2 regions of the Halalkalibacter oceani genome follow, and region 2 is predicted to be linked to the other one. Evidence: riboswitches for the same ligand, from Rfam matches in the RefSeq annotation. Region 2 holds a riboswitch; the other holds the start of a gene.

Region 1 (7,790 bases), 490 kb from region 2:
GATCTTATCGGGATTACTCAGATTGACTTCTTCAAAGCATTGATCAACCCCCTGCTCATACAGGAGGGTGCCCATTGCCCCGTCTCCTACAAGGACCTCATTTGCTAATCGTTCCAACAACTTCATTACGGGTCCCTCCTTTCTATTCCTTTGATGTCACAAAGTGAAAAGCTTGCTCCAGGTCTTTTATTAAATCCTCGCTGCGCTCAATTCCGACCGAAAAGCGCAACAGCCGGTTACAGACGCCATTGGCAATCCGAATGTCCTCGGGAATATCCATATGCGTCTGCGTCGCCGGATACGTCATCAGACTCTCCACTCCACCAAGGCTCTCCGCAAAGGAAATCAGTTTCAGCTGCTGCAAAAACGGGTTAACCCATGCTTCCTTTTTAATTCGGAAGGAAAGCATACCGCCTTTGCCTGGATACAGAACATCCGTTACCGCTTCATGCTCTTCAAGAAAAGCGACAACGGCCTTCGCATTCTCCTCATGCTTTTCCATCCGCAAAGCGAGTGTCTTCATTCCGCGGATGAGCAGCCAGGAGTCAAACGCCGACAGAGTCGCCCCAATGCCGTTATGGTAATAAGCGATCTTTTCACAGAGCTCCGTGCCTTTAGCTGCCACGAGACCGGCAATCACATCATTATGCCCGCCTAAATATTTCGAGGCGCTATGGATGACAATGTCGGCTCCTTTGACGAGCGGCTGCTGAAGCAGCGGTGTATAAAATGTATTATCGACAATCAGCAGCAATTGATGCTTCTTGGCGATTTCCGCCAAGGCGGCAATATCGGCTTCCTGCATTAACGGATTCGTCGGTGTCTCGATGAAAAGCGCCTTCGTCCGCTCATTGATTAATGACTCGAAATGCTCTAGGTTTCGCGGATCACCGTAAGCAAATGACAGTCCCCAGCGATTCCAGCCCTGTTCAAATAAACGATACGTTCCCCCGTAAAGATCCTGAGAGGCCAAAATCTCATCTCCCTGGGCGAACAGGGAAAATACCGTCTGAATCGCCGCCATCCCTGAACTACAGGCAAATCCGCGATCTCCTTCCTCAAGGGCGGCAATCGCCTTTTCTACGACTTCCCTTGTCGGATTTCCTGTTCTGGCATAATCATAGCCTGTCGACTCTCCGATTCCTGTATGACGATACGCCGTTGAAAAATAAACAGGCGTATTAATCGTTCCTGTCCGGTCTTCTGAGCGGTTTCCGATCTGTACTAGCAATGTCTCAAGCTTGTCTCGATTCATCTGTATACCTCCACCTTTACCAAATTATGAAAAAACACCCACTTCTTAAATTCCATTAAGAAGAAGGTGTTTGGTTATGAATTCGCTTCTTCTTATCTTTCAGATCATCGCGACCTGATGGAATTAGCACCTGACCATGAATGGCTGGTTGCTGAGACATCGTCGGGCCAGTCCCTCCGTCTCTCTTGATAAGAAATCGTATGTAAATGAGTTTTTCGTTTAATCAAAATTACAACAATTCAAACCATTTTGCAAGTGAAATTTTTTTCCTGAAGTATTCATTCCGGTGTTGCGTCAATATGCAAATGCTCCGCATTCCCACATACACAGCGCTTAAAACCGGTTTCATACTCGCCTGACTCGGTTCGTCTTCCTCTGAGAATATATTTTTCTCCACAGACCGGACAGCGAATGACAACGCGATAACGTCCTTCAGACATAATAACCACCTTTCTTACTTTCTATTGGTCCAATTGATGGGCACGTTTCACCTTCGTTAAAGCAAGCCACCATAACAAGAGCATAAATGGAAGCATCCCGATAATAAAATAGGTGTCGAACAACAGCAGAATGCTGTCATAGATACTGTGTAAGAGAATAGGAAAAAACAAGGCCAAAGTCAAATGCTTGGCTTTCGAGGCCCGCTCCAGCTTCGCCCTACCCATATAATACCCCATCAGTACACCAAATAACGCATGACTGGAGACCGGAAGAAGCGCTCTGCCAATCGCTGTTTCCAAGCCGTTTGCCAGCAGGTAGAGGACGTTTTCCAGACTGGCGAATCCGAGCGACAGGGCAACGCCAAAGACAATCCCGTCATATCTCCGCTTAAAATCGGCATGCTGATAGGCAAAGAAATACAATAAAAACCATTTGAAAAATTCCTCGATTACCCCATAGAGCACGACCGACTGGACAAGCAGATTTTCAAAGAACTGTTCCTCAATAAAAGCATATTGCAGCACCATTACGGGGAAAACAAGCAATACACCAATCAGAAACGTCCGAAAGACAAAGGCGCTTGTATAGGAACTGTAGTGGTTTCGTAAATAGAAATAAGACAACAATGCCATGCCAGGTGCCATCGCTGCCGTCACAATCGCAAACACGTTATCCTCCCTTTTCTCTATATCCTTTCGTTATGCCAGCAGGATCTTAGAGGATACTTTTAAGATCGTATGTTATCATAATAGAGGCTGGGGCAAAAGTAGTTCAACTACACGACGATCCGGACAAATTAGAGAGGACGCCACTACTCCTGATACAGAGATCGTTTCCGCGGAAAGCAGAAGTCTGTTTCACGAGCTGCATCATTTCTTTGTTCGGTAGTGCAGGGGCACACTTTCGGCATTTCCCGCCTTCATTCACTTGGAAAGAAATAGAGGTGCTTAAATTGAAAAAAATTCTTGTTTTACATACTGGTGGTACTATTGCGATGAAGGAAGAAGAGCAAGGAACGATTCCAACAGCAATACATCCATTATATTCCACGATTGAATCGCTAGCAAGCATTGCCTCGGTTACGGTCGATGATTTTCTCAATCTGCCTTCGCCTCATATGACTCCCGCTTTAATGGTCGACCTCGCTGAACGGCTGCGGGAAAGAACGGAACGTGACGGCCTTGACGGCATTGTCGTCACACATGGAACGGACACGCTTGAGGAGACGGCCTATATGCTCGATCTATTAGTTAATTGGCAGCTTCCCGTCGTCATTACTGGAGCGATGCGTTCAAGCAATGAATTAGGAGCCGACGGGCCACATAACCTGATCACCGCCGTTCGCGTGGCGACGTGTGACGAAGCGCGTGGCAAAGGCGTCCTCGTCGTCATGAACGATGAGATTCACAGTGCTAAAAATGTCACCAAGACGCACGCCAGCAATATCGCGACCTTTCAAAGTCCGCAATATGGCCCGCTCGGCATCGTCACAAAGCGCGACATCTTTTTTCACCATACTGTCACGAAAAGGGAATCGTACCCCGTTTCCAGGCTGACAAAAAAAGTCATCCTTTTAAAGGTATACACCGGTATGGACCGCGACATCATCGATTTGGCGATGCAATCAGACGCCGACGGCCTTGTCATTGAAGCATTCGGCCAAGGCAATGTTCCCCCGGCGATTGTCCCGGCACTCAAAGAGCTCATCAAACGCAACATCCCGATTGTGCTTGTCTCCCGCTGCTTCAGCGGCGTCGTGCAGGACAACTACGCCTACGAAGGAGGCGGGCGTGAATTGCGCGAGCTCGGCGTTATTTTCACAAACGGGTTAAATGGGCAAAAGGCGCGATTAAAGCTGATGGTCACGCTAGAGAAAACAGATGACCGTGAGCTTCTCCAATCCTATTTTCTCCAATAAAGAAAAGCGCGTAGCGGTCTTCATGAACCTTCCAGCTATTTTTATCTTTTAAAAAAAGATGGCATACCAGGTCTCTTCCCCTGTGTAAGCCATCTTTTTTGCCTGATTTATGTTCAATCCTTGCTTTTGGGAACGGTCCAGCCTATTGCTGCCGGCGGCTGACAATCGCCTCGGCAATCGCCTCTCCGTGAAAACGGCCGTTTTCAATAAAGATTTCGTTCGCATTATTGCCTGCAGCAATCACCCCAGCGATAAACAACCCAGAGACATTCGTTTCCATCGTCTCTTCGGCAAACAGAGGACGGCCTGTATCCGAATCGACCTCGACCCCCATTTTCCGCAAAAACGAATGGTCGGGATGGTAGCCGGTCATCGCGAAAACAAATTGAGCCCGGACGCGCTTTGTCGTCTGCCCGACCTGGTAGATCACTTCGTCTTTTGTAATCCGTTTTACTTCGGCATTGAATTCCATCTTAATTTTCTCGTGTCTGACAAGCGATTCAAATTCCGGTAAAATCCACGGCTTCACACTTGACGAATAATCGCTGCCACGATACAGATTCGTCACTCGCGCACCGGCCTTTTCCAGCTCCAGCGTCGCATCAACGGCTGAGTTCTTGCCGCCAATGACGACGACATCGTGATCGAAAAACGGATGAGCCTCCTTAAAGTAGTGAAAGACATGATCCTGTTCTTCACCGGGCACTCCCATCATATTCGGCGAGTCATAATAGCCTGTCGCGATAATGACATACGGAGTGCGATAGTTATTTTTAGTCGTTTGCACGATAAATGTACCATCTTCCTGACGCGCAACTGCCTCGACGCGCTCATAGGCATGAATTCGCAGCTCCTTCCGCTTGACGACCTCACGATAATAGACGAGCGCCTGGTTCCGTTTCGGCTTTCTCCCTTCAATCACAAATGGAACCCCGCCAATTTCCAGCTTCTCACTCGTGCTGAAAAAGGTTTGGTGCGTCGGATAACGATAGATCGCGCTCACGACATGATCCTTCTCGATCACTAACGGATGTAGACCGCGCTCCTTGCAGGCAATCGCCGCCGCCAGGCCGCATGGCCCTCCCCCGACTATGATCACATCTTCATCGTTCATTTTTCCACCTCTTTTTTACACTGCCACGCTTACTTGAGTTCTTTTTTAGTATACCAATTTACAACAACCGACGGAAACGAGATGCTTCTGCCGCTTCATCTCCCTTTTATTCTTTACGAAACGAACGAAAGCATGCCGCCACCGCTGAGTTTCGCGAGCCACGAATGAAAAGACCTGTCCCACTAGGCCGAATTTACCTTTTCGGGACAAGTCCAAGAAATGCGCGAAAGTCGCTACATCGTTTAAAAAAGCCATTTTATTTTTTCAAGGAAAGCGTAACAAGCTCCTCGATCATCTCTTCATATGACAGCCCGATCGCCTTCGCGGCATCCGGATATAAGCTTGTCGGCGTCATGCCGGGAAGGGTGTTGACCTCCAAAATGACCGGCTCTGTTCCATCCTCGGGCACGATAAAATCAACGCGGGAATAAATATCGCAGCCGAGCGACTGATGGGCAAGCACGGCATGTTTTTTCACATATTCCGTATACTCATCAGTCAATCTCGCTGGAACGATATGCTCACTCATTCCGGCAGCATACTTCGCTTCGTAGTCATAGTATTTATTTTTCGGGACAATTTCAACAACCGGCAGCGCTTTTTCCTGACCGCGATTTCCCATTACCGCCACCGTTACCTCTCTCCCGGAAACAAACTCCTCAATCAATACTGTTTCATCAAGCTTAAACGCTTCATCAATTCCGTCCAGAAGCTGCTCCTTATCTTCCGCAAACGTAATCCCGATTGTCGACCCTTCCTGATTCGGCTTGACAACCAACGGAAATGGCAGTGAAATCTCTACCTGCCCGCGCTCGTACGAATGGCGGTAAAGAACCTGCTCCTTCGCCGTCCGTGTGCCGTTTTGCGCGAAAAACAGCTTCGCCCGCGCTTTATCCATCGCCAGAGCCGATCCCTGGACGCCCGAACCGACATAGCGCAAATTAAGCATATCAAGCAATGCCTGGATCTTGCCATCCTCCCCATAGCGGCCATGCAGGCCAATATATACCATATCCACATCCAGCTTTAGCAGTTCCTCAAGCCGTTCAGGATGAAAATCAATGCCAGCGACATCATGTCCCCGCTGCTCCAATGCTTTGATAATTCCTTTACCTGAAGATAAGGACACTTCCCGCTCTGCTGAAATCCCTCCGTATAATACTGCTATCTTCATTCCGTGCTCACCTCTCGCCAACATTATGTATCACTAGTTTATTCGCCCATTTCTCTAAGTGGAACTAGTCTAGGCTATTGTATCATAATCTTTTTTCAAGAAAACGGCAAAAAAAGACTGATTCTATCATTGATCAGTCCTTTTTCCTCCAATGAAATTCATATACAGCTGTAAAATCGCTTCGTGCTCTGCAATCACTTTGCCATATTCGGCTACGCGGAAGGAAGAAACGGTCGCAGGATTTCCGTATTCAGACAAAAGGGCGACAAATGCTTCCTCTTCAATCTCATCGAGGTCGTACTCCTCGAAGCTCAAATAATAGCGGTTCTCAAACGAGTAGAGCGTGCCACCTATCGCGCCAAAGGCGTACAGCCGCGCCGCGAGATCAATCACATCTTCTATATCCTGAAATTCATAAAAGATCTCTTCCGTCTCATCAAGCGTGACCTGCATTTCAATATACCCTTCATCGTAATCAAGTCCATAGTGATCATCAGGCAGGCCCTTTGTCACAATGATCACCATGCCTTGCGCCGGCATAGCATATACTTCAACAGCCACTGGGCCGTCTACTTTAAAACCAAGCTCATCATCTGCTTCAAGCATCATATCGCGAAACAAATCATGAACCTTTGGCACATCCTGCCACAAATCTTCCTTTGATATGCCCCGTTCCTTTAAATCGTCATATGTTAAAAACACCTTGAATTTATTAGATGCCAAGCGTTCAAGACGCATTTTTCCCCCTCCTTTGTCCCTGAACTCCCTACATGCTTAAGCGGATTCATCCGTAGAAAAGTCTTACTATACGATATGAGAAGACAGAAAAGAAGGTTCGTAAACAGGAAGACCATTTTTTTCTATCCCCTGAGCTGTTTTTGCAGCCAGCTTTCCCACTCCGGCCTTGTTGACCCTACCCGGTATTTTTCTGCCGGGCCGTGCAGCTCGATCGCCTTGCCGCCAGCACCAATGATCAGCTGCGGGTACGCTTCACTAAGCCGTCTTATCAAGTCCATCACATCGGGAAGATTTCCATCCTTCATACAGGATGTAAAGAACATCCGTGCCTCCACTTCCTTGATGACCTGTTCGACATCGTCAGCCGGAATTTTCTTGCCTAAGCAGATGACTTCAAACCCTTTCTGCCGCAGAAACAGCTTATAGCTCATCAAGCCCCATTCATCGGCTTCATCAGGTCCGCAGACAGTAACGACCCTTGGTAAAAAGCCATCAACCGGAAAGCTGTGAAGAATCATGCCAATTTTCGTCCGTAAAAAAGTCGTGACAAACTGCTCACCGGCAAGTGAAATCTCCTCATTTTTCCGCAACTCCCCAACCTTTATAAGCAGGGCGCCTAAAATGTCGACCGTTACTTTATCGACACTGAACATACTGAAAGCCTGATTTAACAAATCATGGGCTTCCCTTTCCCGAAAAGCAAGCAGCGCTGTTAACATGTCGTCGCCAAGCCTCGCCGCATAATCTTCATAGCGTGCTTCCTGCTGGGAATTCAGTGAAACAGCGTGATCTTTTTCTAACAGGCCGACAGCTTGTCCAATCGTAAACCCTTTATTTACTTTATCAAGTAACCAGCGCAGAATTGCGACATGTTCATCAGAATACAGGCGATGTCCCGCTGCATTGCGGATTGGCTTAACAATCCGGTAGCGGCGCTCCCAGGCCCGGAGAGTACCCGCTTGAATTCCTAACATCGTCGAAATCGCTTTAATATTATATTTCCCTTCTTTCGAGGTCATATCCTTCTCCTCCTGCTGAGTAACGAAAAAACGTCTCATTTTCGCGCTCATGAAGCCGCAACTCAGGCCCGTCACATTCAAATGCACATAACGCGCCTGATCTTTGGGCTTTACACGTTCATCTACTTACT
Region 2 (7,790 bases):
CGGCTGCGGGTATTCCGCCAACAGCCACTCTACGAGATGACTGACGGCAAGGAGCGCTGCGACAATGCCGATCCCGAGCGGAAGCAAAAACATGAGATGCTTTTTCCATTGTCTCGTGAAAAGCCCGTTAATGGCCGCTAATAGATTCTGATAAATACCTAGCACTAACGCAATCGTTCCGCCACTTACTCCTGGAATCAGGTCGGAGATTCCCATTGTCATACCTTTAAAAATGTTACGCCATTCAAACAACACATCTTTCTCCTTTTCTAAACAGGTCGGTTCCTATGTAAACATGACAGGGAAGCAAACTGTTGTAATCAAATTGATGAGGGTCATGCATTTCCATCATTATTCTACCATTTCGCGCCATGATAAGCATGTCTTCTTTTGTCGCCTCGTAAAAAAGACCTTTACCATCAAAGCAGACCACTGAAAAACTTCCTTTTTCGTAACTCGAAGAAGAGTAATGGCGCCGCACGTTGCGCGCCTTGCTTCGAGAAACCCACTCGTAGCAAGGCTTTCAAAATCAGGCAACGGCTACGCTCATTACGAAAAAGCTGCTGAAAAAGTAAAAATCGCACTTTTTCAGCAGCTTTCCATCAAAGCAGACGTCTTTTCATGAAATGAAAGACGGAGCTACTGGTAAAGGTCTGGCTAACAACTTGATCCGGTTGCCAACAAAGCCGGGGATTTGCTCCCGTCATGACGACTTTATTGTACAGCTACTCCCCTTCGATTATAGTCATAATCATACCCGAATTGGTGATGTGATACAACTTGTTCACTGCTTTTCCTATTTCTTTCACAATTTTGCTTCAGACTGGTTCATAACTGACTGTAAACCTTCGGCAAAGTCTGGTCGTAAAATCCCTTTTTCCGTAATAATCGCCGTTATTAAACGGTGATCGGTAACATCGAAGGCCGGGTTGTATGTCTTGACATTAGCCGGCGCCATCGGTTCTTCGTACCACTTTGTCGTAATCTCCGTTGCATCGCGTTCTTCAATCACAATGTCCTTTCCTGTTTGGCACGAGAGATCAATCGTTGAGGTCGGCGCACAGACATAGAAAGGAATGCCGTAATGCTGCGCGAGAATCGCCACACCCGATGTACCGATTTTGTTAGCCGTATCGCCGTTAGCCGCGACGCGGTCACAGCCGACTAGCACCGCCTGCACCTTTCCCTCGCTCATCACGATTGACGCCATATTGTCACAGATTAAGGTGACATCAATCCCGGCTTCTGATAGTTCCCAGGCCGTCAGCCGCGCCCCTTGAAGCAAGGGTCGTGTTTCATCGGCGTACACCTTAAATTGATACCCCTGCTGCTGTCCCAAATAAATTGGCGCGAGCGCCGTTCCGTATTTCGCCGTCGCAATCGTGCCGGCATTACAATGCGTCAAAATGCCGTCTCCCGGCTTCAGCAACGATAACGCATACGTCCCAATCGTCTCACAGACCTGCTCATCTTCCAGGCGAATCGCTTCCGCCTCTTCCTTCAGCTCGGCGACAAGCTGGCTGACATCCGCCGTTGCTTTCATCTCGGTCACGAGCCGCTTCTCAAGCCGTTCAAGCGCCCAAAACAAATTAACCGCCGTCGGACGCGAGGAGCCTAGGTAATCTTTCACTCTGCCAAAAGCGGCATAAAGCTCGGCGGACGTTGACGCGCCGCTTTGCTTTGCGCCTAAATAAGCGCCGTACGCCGCCGCGATTCCGATAGCCGGCGCTCCTCTCACTTTCAAATGGTAGATCGCCTCCCACACATCTTCAGGCGTTTTCAATGTTTGATAGACCTTCTGTGTCGGCAGCAATGTCTGATCTAAAATGACGACAGCCTCGCCCGTCTCATTTAAGATGACGGATTGGACAATATCGATCATGTTCTTCATGGCCTTCCCTCTTTTCTTCAGCTCTCAACAATTGTCTTGATGAAATCCTGGCCGTTGCTGTACTGTTGCCGGTTAAGAATCAGCGTCTTTCCAACTTTTAAACAGAAGATTTCTGCTTCCGCCCGGCTCCCCGGTTCCTTGATTTCCGTTACATCCTTTACTTTAGCCAGTCCGATAACGCGCCGGCAAAGCTCAAGTCCGCATACCGCCGCCGTATCCTCGATAATTCTTTGAAGATAGTAGTCAAGAAACCCTTCGTATGACGCGACCTGTTCTGTTACTTCGCGCTTGTAGGCGCTGATAAATTTTTCTTTAAACAAGTCTATCGTCTGCTCAATCGTCTCGAGGATATATCCGCAAAACTGCTCGCGCTCCGCTTCATCTATCAGCGTGTGACGGCCATTGACATAGGCAAACAGCAAATTGGCGATTACATTGCCGATATCGTAACCAGCCGGGCCGTAAAAGGCGAATTCCGGATCAATCACTTTCGTTTCCGTTTCTGTGACGAAGATTGACCCGGTATGCAAATCACCGTGTAAAAGCGACTGGGCATTTGTCATAAAGTCGAACTTAAGCTTTGCTGTTTCCAGCGCCAGCGCCTTGTCGTTCCAAATTTCCTCTTCGACAAATGCCCGTGTGCCGTCAAACACTTCGTTGCGCGGGCATGGATAGAAAGGCTCTGTGTAAACGAGGTCCTCCGTGATTTCACATAGCTCAGGATTGATGAACGATTTAACGAGTTCCTTTTTCTCTTTATGATTCAGCACAAGATCCGATGTCGCCAGGAGAGTGTTGACTAAAAACGTGGAAATATGATCAGCGAATTTCGGAAACGTTCTCTTTTTTAAGAATGCAGTTCTCAAAATGTCAAAGTCAGATAGATCCTCCATCACGCAGCAGTTCATGATCGGATCATAGTGATACACCTTTGGCACGAAGCCTTCTGCCAGCTTCCCTTGCAGCCGTAAAATATCACTTTCAATCCGGTTGCGGTCCGGAGACACTTTAAACTCGTCCGAAATGCGCGCCACCGGCCCGGCCTGCTTAATAATAATTGACTGGCCGCCTTTCTGATCGCGGATCCGAAACACATAATTCAAGTTTCCATCGCCAATTTCCTCACATGTCAATTCAGCATCAGCTGGAAAAATCGACAGTCTCGTCTTCGTATAATCGACCGCTTCAGCTTCCGTCATCGTAAAATATTTCTCAGTAAATGTCGTCATCTTCCTTCCCCTCCCCGTTCATCGTTTACTTCTGTCTGCTTTTATAATAAGTCAGGGCCAGTGCCAAAGCGAGCACCGTTCCTTTTACAATGTCCATCGCGTAATACGGTACACTCATCATCACAAGTCCATTGGCCAATATTCCGATTAAAACAGCCCCGACAAACGTTCCGAGCGCGTTCGGCTTTCCGGCGCCAAGGACGGCAAAGCCGATGAAGGCCGCGGCGACCGCATCCATCAAATAAGGTCCGCCGGCATTAATTTCCGCCGTCATCACCCGCGAGGCGAGGACGATTCCTCCCAATGAAGCGAATAAGGCGGAAAGCAGGTAGGCAACGACCTTGTATTTGTTGACGGGAATGCCGGAGAGCCGAGCCGCTTCCTCGTTGCCGCCGATGACATACATGTAACGGCCATGCTTTGTATGCGTAAGGAAAATATGAACAATGAAAACAACGACAAGCATGATGATAATAATATAAGGCACCTGGCCGAGCTTGGCGAATCCGCTGCTGATCGTGCCCTCCGCATAGCTGCCATCGGGCATAATCATATTTTCAGAGACGGTCGCCCCTTTTGTATAGGTCAGCGCCACTCCTTGAATAATGAACATCGTCGCCAGCGTTAACAGCAAATCCGGAATTCGGACTTTGACGATCATAAAGGCGTTAAACGCACCGACAAGCAAAGCAACGGCAATGGCTGTCACGATTGCAACCGCAGTCGGCTGGGAATACCAGACAAACATCGAAATCACGACGGCGCTGGCAAGCGAGGCGACTGAGCCGACTGATAAATCAAAGCCGTCGACCGCCAGGGAAATCGTAATGCCGATCGCGATAATTGTCACGATCGAGATCGAGCGCAAAATCGTAATGATATTATCCGCCTTAATAAAGGACGGATTCACGCTGGCAAAGACAATAATCAGCACGACAATTAAAATCATCGTCCCATATTTATATAAAAAATTAAACAAGTCAAAGGACGCTTTATGGTCGCCCCTTTTTTGTTCCGCCATATTACTTTCCTCCAGTTGAGAGGTATAACAATTCCTCTTCGTTCGTAGTTGATGTGACGAGTTCCTTAGTCATTCGCCCATCGTACAGCACATACACCCGGTCGGTAATCCCGAGCACTTCCGCCAGCTCGCATGATGCGTAAATGATTGCTTTCCCACGGTCGGCAAGGCCGGCGATCAATTCAAAAATATCTTTTTTCGCGCCGACATCGACGCCTTTTGTCGGCTCATCGAAAATATAAAGGTCACTGTCGGCAATCAGCCATTTTCCGATCGCCACTTTTTGCTGGTTGCCGCCGGAGAGATGCTTGACGGTTGCCGCCGGACTAGGTGTTTTGATCGCAAGCGCTTCAATCATTTCCTCGGCCTTCGTTCGTTCCTTTTTCACATCAACGAAGCTGAATCGTTTGAGAAAGTTTCCAAGGCTTGATGCGGTCAAGTTCGTAACGACCGATTCTTCGACGAGCACCCCTTCCTTGCGGCGCTCCTCCGGCACAAGCGCGATCCGCTGGCGCACCGCCTCGGTCGGACTGGCAATGGTGACATTCTTCCCTCTGAGCGAGATCGTGCCGGCTTTTAGCTTCTCTGCTCCAAAAAGCAGCTTGCACAGCTCGGTTTTCCCGGCACCGACAAGTCCCGCTACGCCGATAATTTCCCCGGCTCTCACTGTCAGGCTGACATCATCAACCTTGTCGCCGTCAGAAATATGGGCAGCTTCCAGCACCACCTCCCCCGCCGTTTGCCTGCGCTCCGGAAACTGGGCTTCGAGCGACTTACCAAGCATATGCTCAATCACCCTCGTCGCGCTCGTTTCACTTGTACGTTCACGGGAAATATAGCAGCCATTTCTCATCACTGTGATTTCCTCGCAAATCTCAAACAGTTCTGGCAGGCGATGAGAAATGAAAATGACTCCGACATCCTTTTGCTTCAGCTCATTTACAACGCGAAAAAGCTGCTTCGTCTCTGTCATACTGAGCGGTGCCGTCGGCTCATCTAAAATGAGAAATTTGCATTCCGTCGACACGGCGCGGGCAATCAGCACCATCTGCTTTTCAGCAAGCGAAAGCTCACTGACCAGCTTTCGCGTCGGCAGCTTGACTTGAAGCGTCTCGAGGATCACCGCTGCCTGCTGATGAAGCCTTTTCCAGTCAATCATCAGTTTCTTCTCTTTATTGGCCACAAGAGCATTCAGCATAATGTTTTCCGCGACTGTTAAGCTTGAAACAAGCGCTGTATCAACTTCCTGGTAAACGATTTGAATGCCGTGCCGCCGGGCATCCTTTGGGGAGCGGATGTCAATGAGCTCCCCATCAAGGTAAATCTCCCCGCTGTAGTGATTGTACACGCCGGACAGCACCTTCATTAACGTCGACTTCCCGGCGCCATTGGCGCCGATCAGCGCGTGGGCCTGTCCGGTCTCCATTTCAAAGGAAGCCTCGTCCAATGCGCGCACACCGGGAAATTCGATTGAAATATTGCTCATTTTCAGGTTCATGCCATCACCTATTGGTTATGATGTTCTTTCAGTATCGTCATCCACTCTTCTTCAAACGCATCAGATATGCCCCAGCCTTCAATCACGTCAGCAAGGTTAACCATATTGACCGGTTCTGACCCGCCGATGAGGCTCTCTCTTGAAATCAACGATGCTTCCAAATCATAGGTTTGCGGGGTTTCCTCTCCGGCAAGCTTCTTCGCTAAAATCCGCAGATTGATCGAGCCGATCAGCTTCGGATCGACAGCAGCCGTGTAGCTCCACGTGCTGTTTTCCTGCTGCATCACTTGAAGATCGGCATTTGATACGTCAATTCCGTAAATCGCGATTTCATCACGGCCCGCTTCCTCCAGCGCACGAGCGGCCCCGATCGCAAAGGCGTCCCATGTCGCAAAAATCGCATCAATCTCCCCTTCAGGGTATTTGTTCAGCATCGCCGCGACCGCATTTTGTGTCTGTGTCGACGTATCCTCAGAGGCGACCCCAAACCGTTCAAGCTCGTTCAGCCCCGGATTTGCCGCAAGCACTTCCTGATAGACGTTGTTGCGGCGTACCATTGGTGGAAAGCCGTCAACCCAAAGATAAATCATGTTCGCTTCTCCGTTGAAATCCTCAACGAGCTGGTCAAGCGCCAGCGTCGCCAATGCTTCGTCATCCTGAGAAGTCAGCGTTACGCCTTCAATCTCTTCCAATTCAGCAATCGAATCGAACGTAACCACTTCAATTCCCGCCTCACGGGCGCGCTCAACCGCATCATAGGTCGCCGCATCGTCGCCATGCGATAAAATCAGCCCATCAACGCCAGCATCAATCGCTTGAGAAATTGCATCATGATAACGGGCCGTATCGCCGTTTGCTGTAAATACGTCGACATCAAAGCCGAGTGCCTCTCCTTCTTCCTTTACTCCGGCCAAATATTGCGCTGTATGATCATCGCCGCCGATTTTGCGGATCACTCTGATTTTCGTTTCTTCACCGCCGGCAAATCGTTCCGGCACACCTTCGATCGTGTCGCTTTCCGCTCCACCGCCCTGCTCTCCTGTTGACTCTTCTCCAGCTCCGCAGCCGACAAGCGTTACGGCAAGCGCCGCTGCCACTACTGATTTCCACCACTTATTTTTCTTCATTTGTCTCTCTCCCCTTTTTTGTCGGCAAAACATAAAAAAGCCTCTTTCACTCACGATCGAGAAAGAGGCGGAATGGACTGGCTCCGTCCTCTTATCTTTCAGCTCGTTTCACATGTAAAACGAGCTGTTGGATGTAGCACCGTGTCTTTACACCTTTTAGGCTTCCATCAATCTCCTTGATGAACAGACCGGTTGCCGGGCTTCATTGGGCCAATTCCCTCTGCCAGCTCTCGATAAGAGTGAATCATGTAATTTTATGTTTTACATTTTGAATTCTGAGAGTAATCATACGAGTCAGACATTCGTTTTGTCAATAGATTTTCGCAAAAATAATTCATAATTGACAGACGACTCTTCCTCTGGCATAATTCATTACATCATTTTCTAACGACAATACCAATACGAATACTCTTATTAAGAGCAGGTGGAGGGACGAGCCCGATGAAGCCCGGCAACCTGTTTCAACCGAGCGGTTGATTCAAGGTGCTAATTCTCTCAAGCGCAAAGCTGACAGATAAGAGGACATAGAATCATAGAATGGGTCCTCTTCTTTTTCAAAAAAGATGAGGATTTTTTTGTGATGGTAACGAAAGGAGGACTCCGCTACGATGAGTCATATTACGGCAACCTACAAGGTGTTTGACCAAAAAGGCGACCTCGCTAAAAAAGCGGAAGGCATCGCGCTCGGCCTGACAATCGGCTCCTGGACAAACCTTCCCGCACTGGAAAAGAAGCAGCTTGAAAAGCACAAAGGAGAAGTCATCTCTGTCGAAGAGCTTGTGCCAACGGCGGATGACAACCGTTATTTCTCCAGCAAACGGACGGTCGGCCTGATTAAAATCGCCTACCCTGCCGCCAACTTCAGCGCGGATCTGGCAGCGATTTTGACGACGATGTTCGGCAAGCTATCCCTCGATGGAGAAATCAAGCTTGTCGACATTGAGCTGTCGCCCCAGCTTGAAGCCCAATTTCCTGGTCCGCAATTCGGCATCAGTGGCGTCCGGGAACGACTCGATGTGTTTGA

Evidence for each region. A riboswitch is a leader RNA that binds a small molecule or an ion and turns the genes downstream of it on or off. The one in region 2 is predicted to bind S-adenosylmethionine.
Region 1: it holds a riboswitch for S-adenosylmethionine, as region 2 does, so the genes downstream of both, ABMB67_RS02725 (methionine biosynthesis PLP-dependent protein) here and ABMB67_RS00315 (sugar ABC transporter substrate-binding protein) in region 2, are expected to answer to the same signal.

What each region holds. Positions count from the first base shown of each region.
Region 1 is NZ_JBEPKD010000001.1:547,075-554,864, forward strand. It holds gene ABMB67_RS02720 (bifunctional homocysteine S-methyltransferase/methylenetetrahydrofolate reductase) at 1-126, opposite strand, end outside; gene ABMB67_RS02725 (methionine biosynthesis PLP-dependent protein) at 143-1,255, opposite strand; SAM riboswitch class I at 1,345-1,450, opposite strand; gene ABMB67_RS02730 (hypothetical protein) at 1,534-1,695, opposite strand; gene prsW (glutamic-type intramembrane protease PrsW) at 1,717-2,364, opposite strand; gene ABMB67_RS02740 (asparaginase) at 2,649-3,614, shown strand; gene ABMB67_RS02745 (YpdA family putative bacillithiol disulfide reductase) at 3,757-4,728, opposite strand; gene ABMB67_RS02750 (D-alanine--D-alanine ligase family protein) at 4,985-5,902, opposite strand; gene ABMB67_RS02755 (genetic competence negative regulator) at 6,029-6,640, opposite strand; gene ABMB67_RS02760 (MerR family transcriptional regulator) at 6,763-7,659, opposite strand.
Region 2 is NZ_JBEPKD010000001.1:59,289-67,078, reverse strand. It holds gene ABMB67_RS00340 (DUF368 domain-containing protein) at 1-222, opposite strand, end outside; gene mtnA (S-methyl-5-thioribose-1-phosphate isomerase) at 806-1,882, opposite strand; gene mtnK (S-methyl-5-thioribose kinase) at 1,909-3,120, opposite strand; gene ABMB67_RS00325 (ABC transporter permease) at 3,146-4,141, opposite strand; gene ABMB67_RS00320 (sugar ABC transporter ATP-binding protein) at 4,143-5,639, opposite strand; gene ABMB67_RS00315 (sugar ABC transporter substrate-binding protein) at 5,648-6,766, opposite strand; SAM riboswitch class I at 6,855-7,006, opposite strand; SAM riboswitch class I at 7,175-7,287, shown strand; gene ABMB67_RS00310 (2,3-diketo-5-methylthiopentyl-1-phosphate enolase) at 7,375-7,790, shown strand, end outside.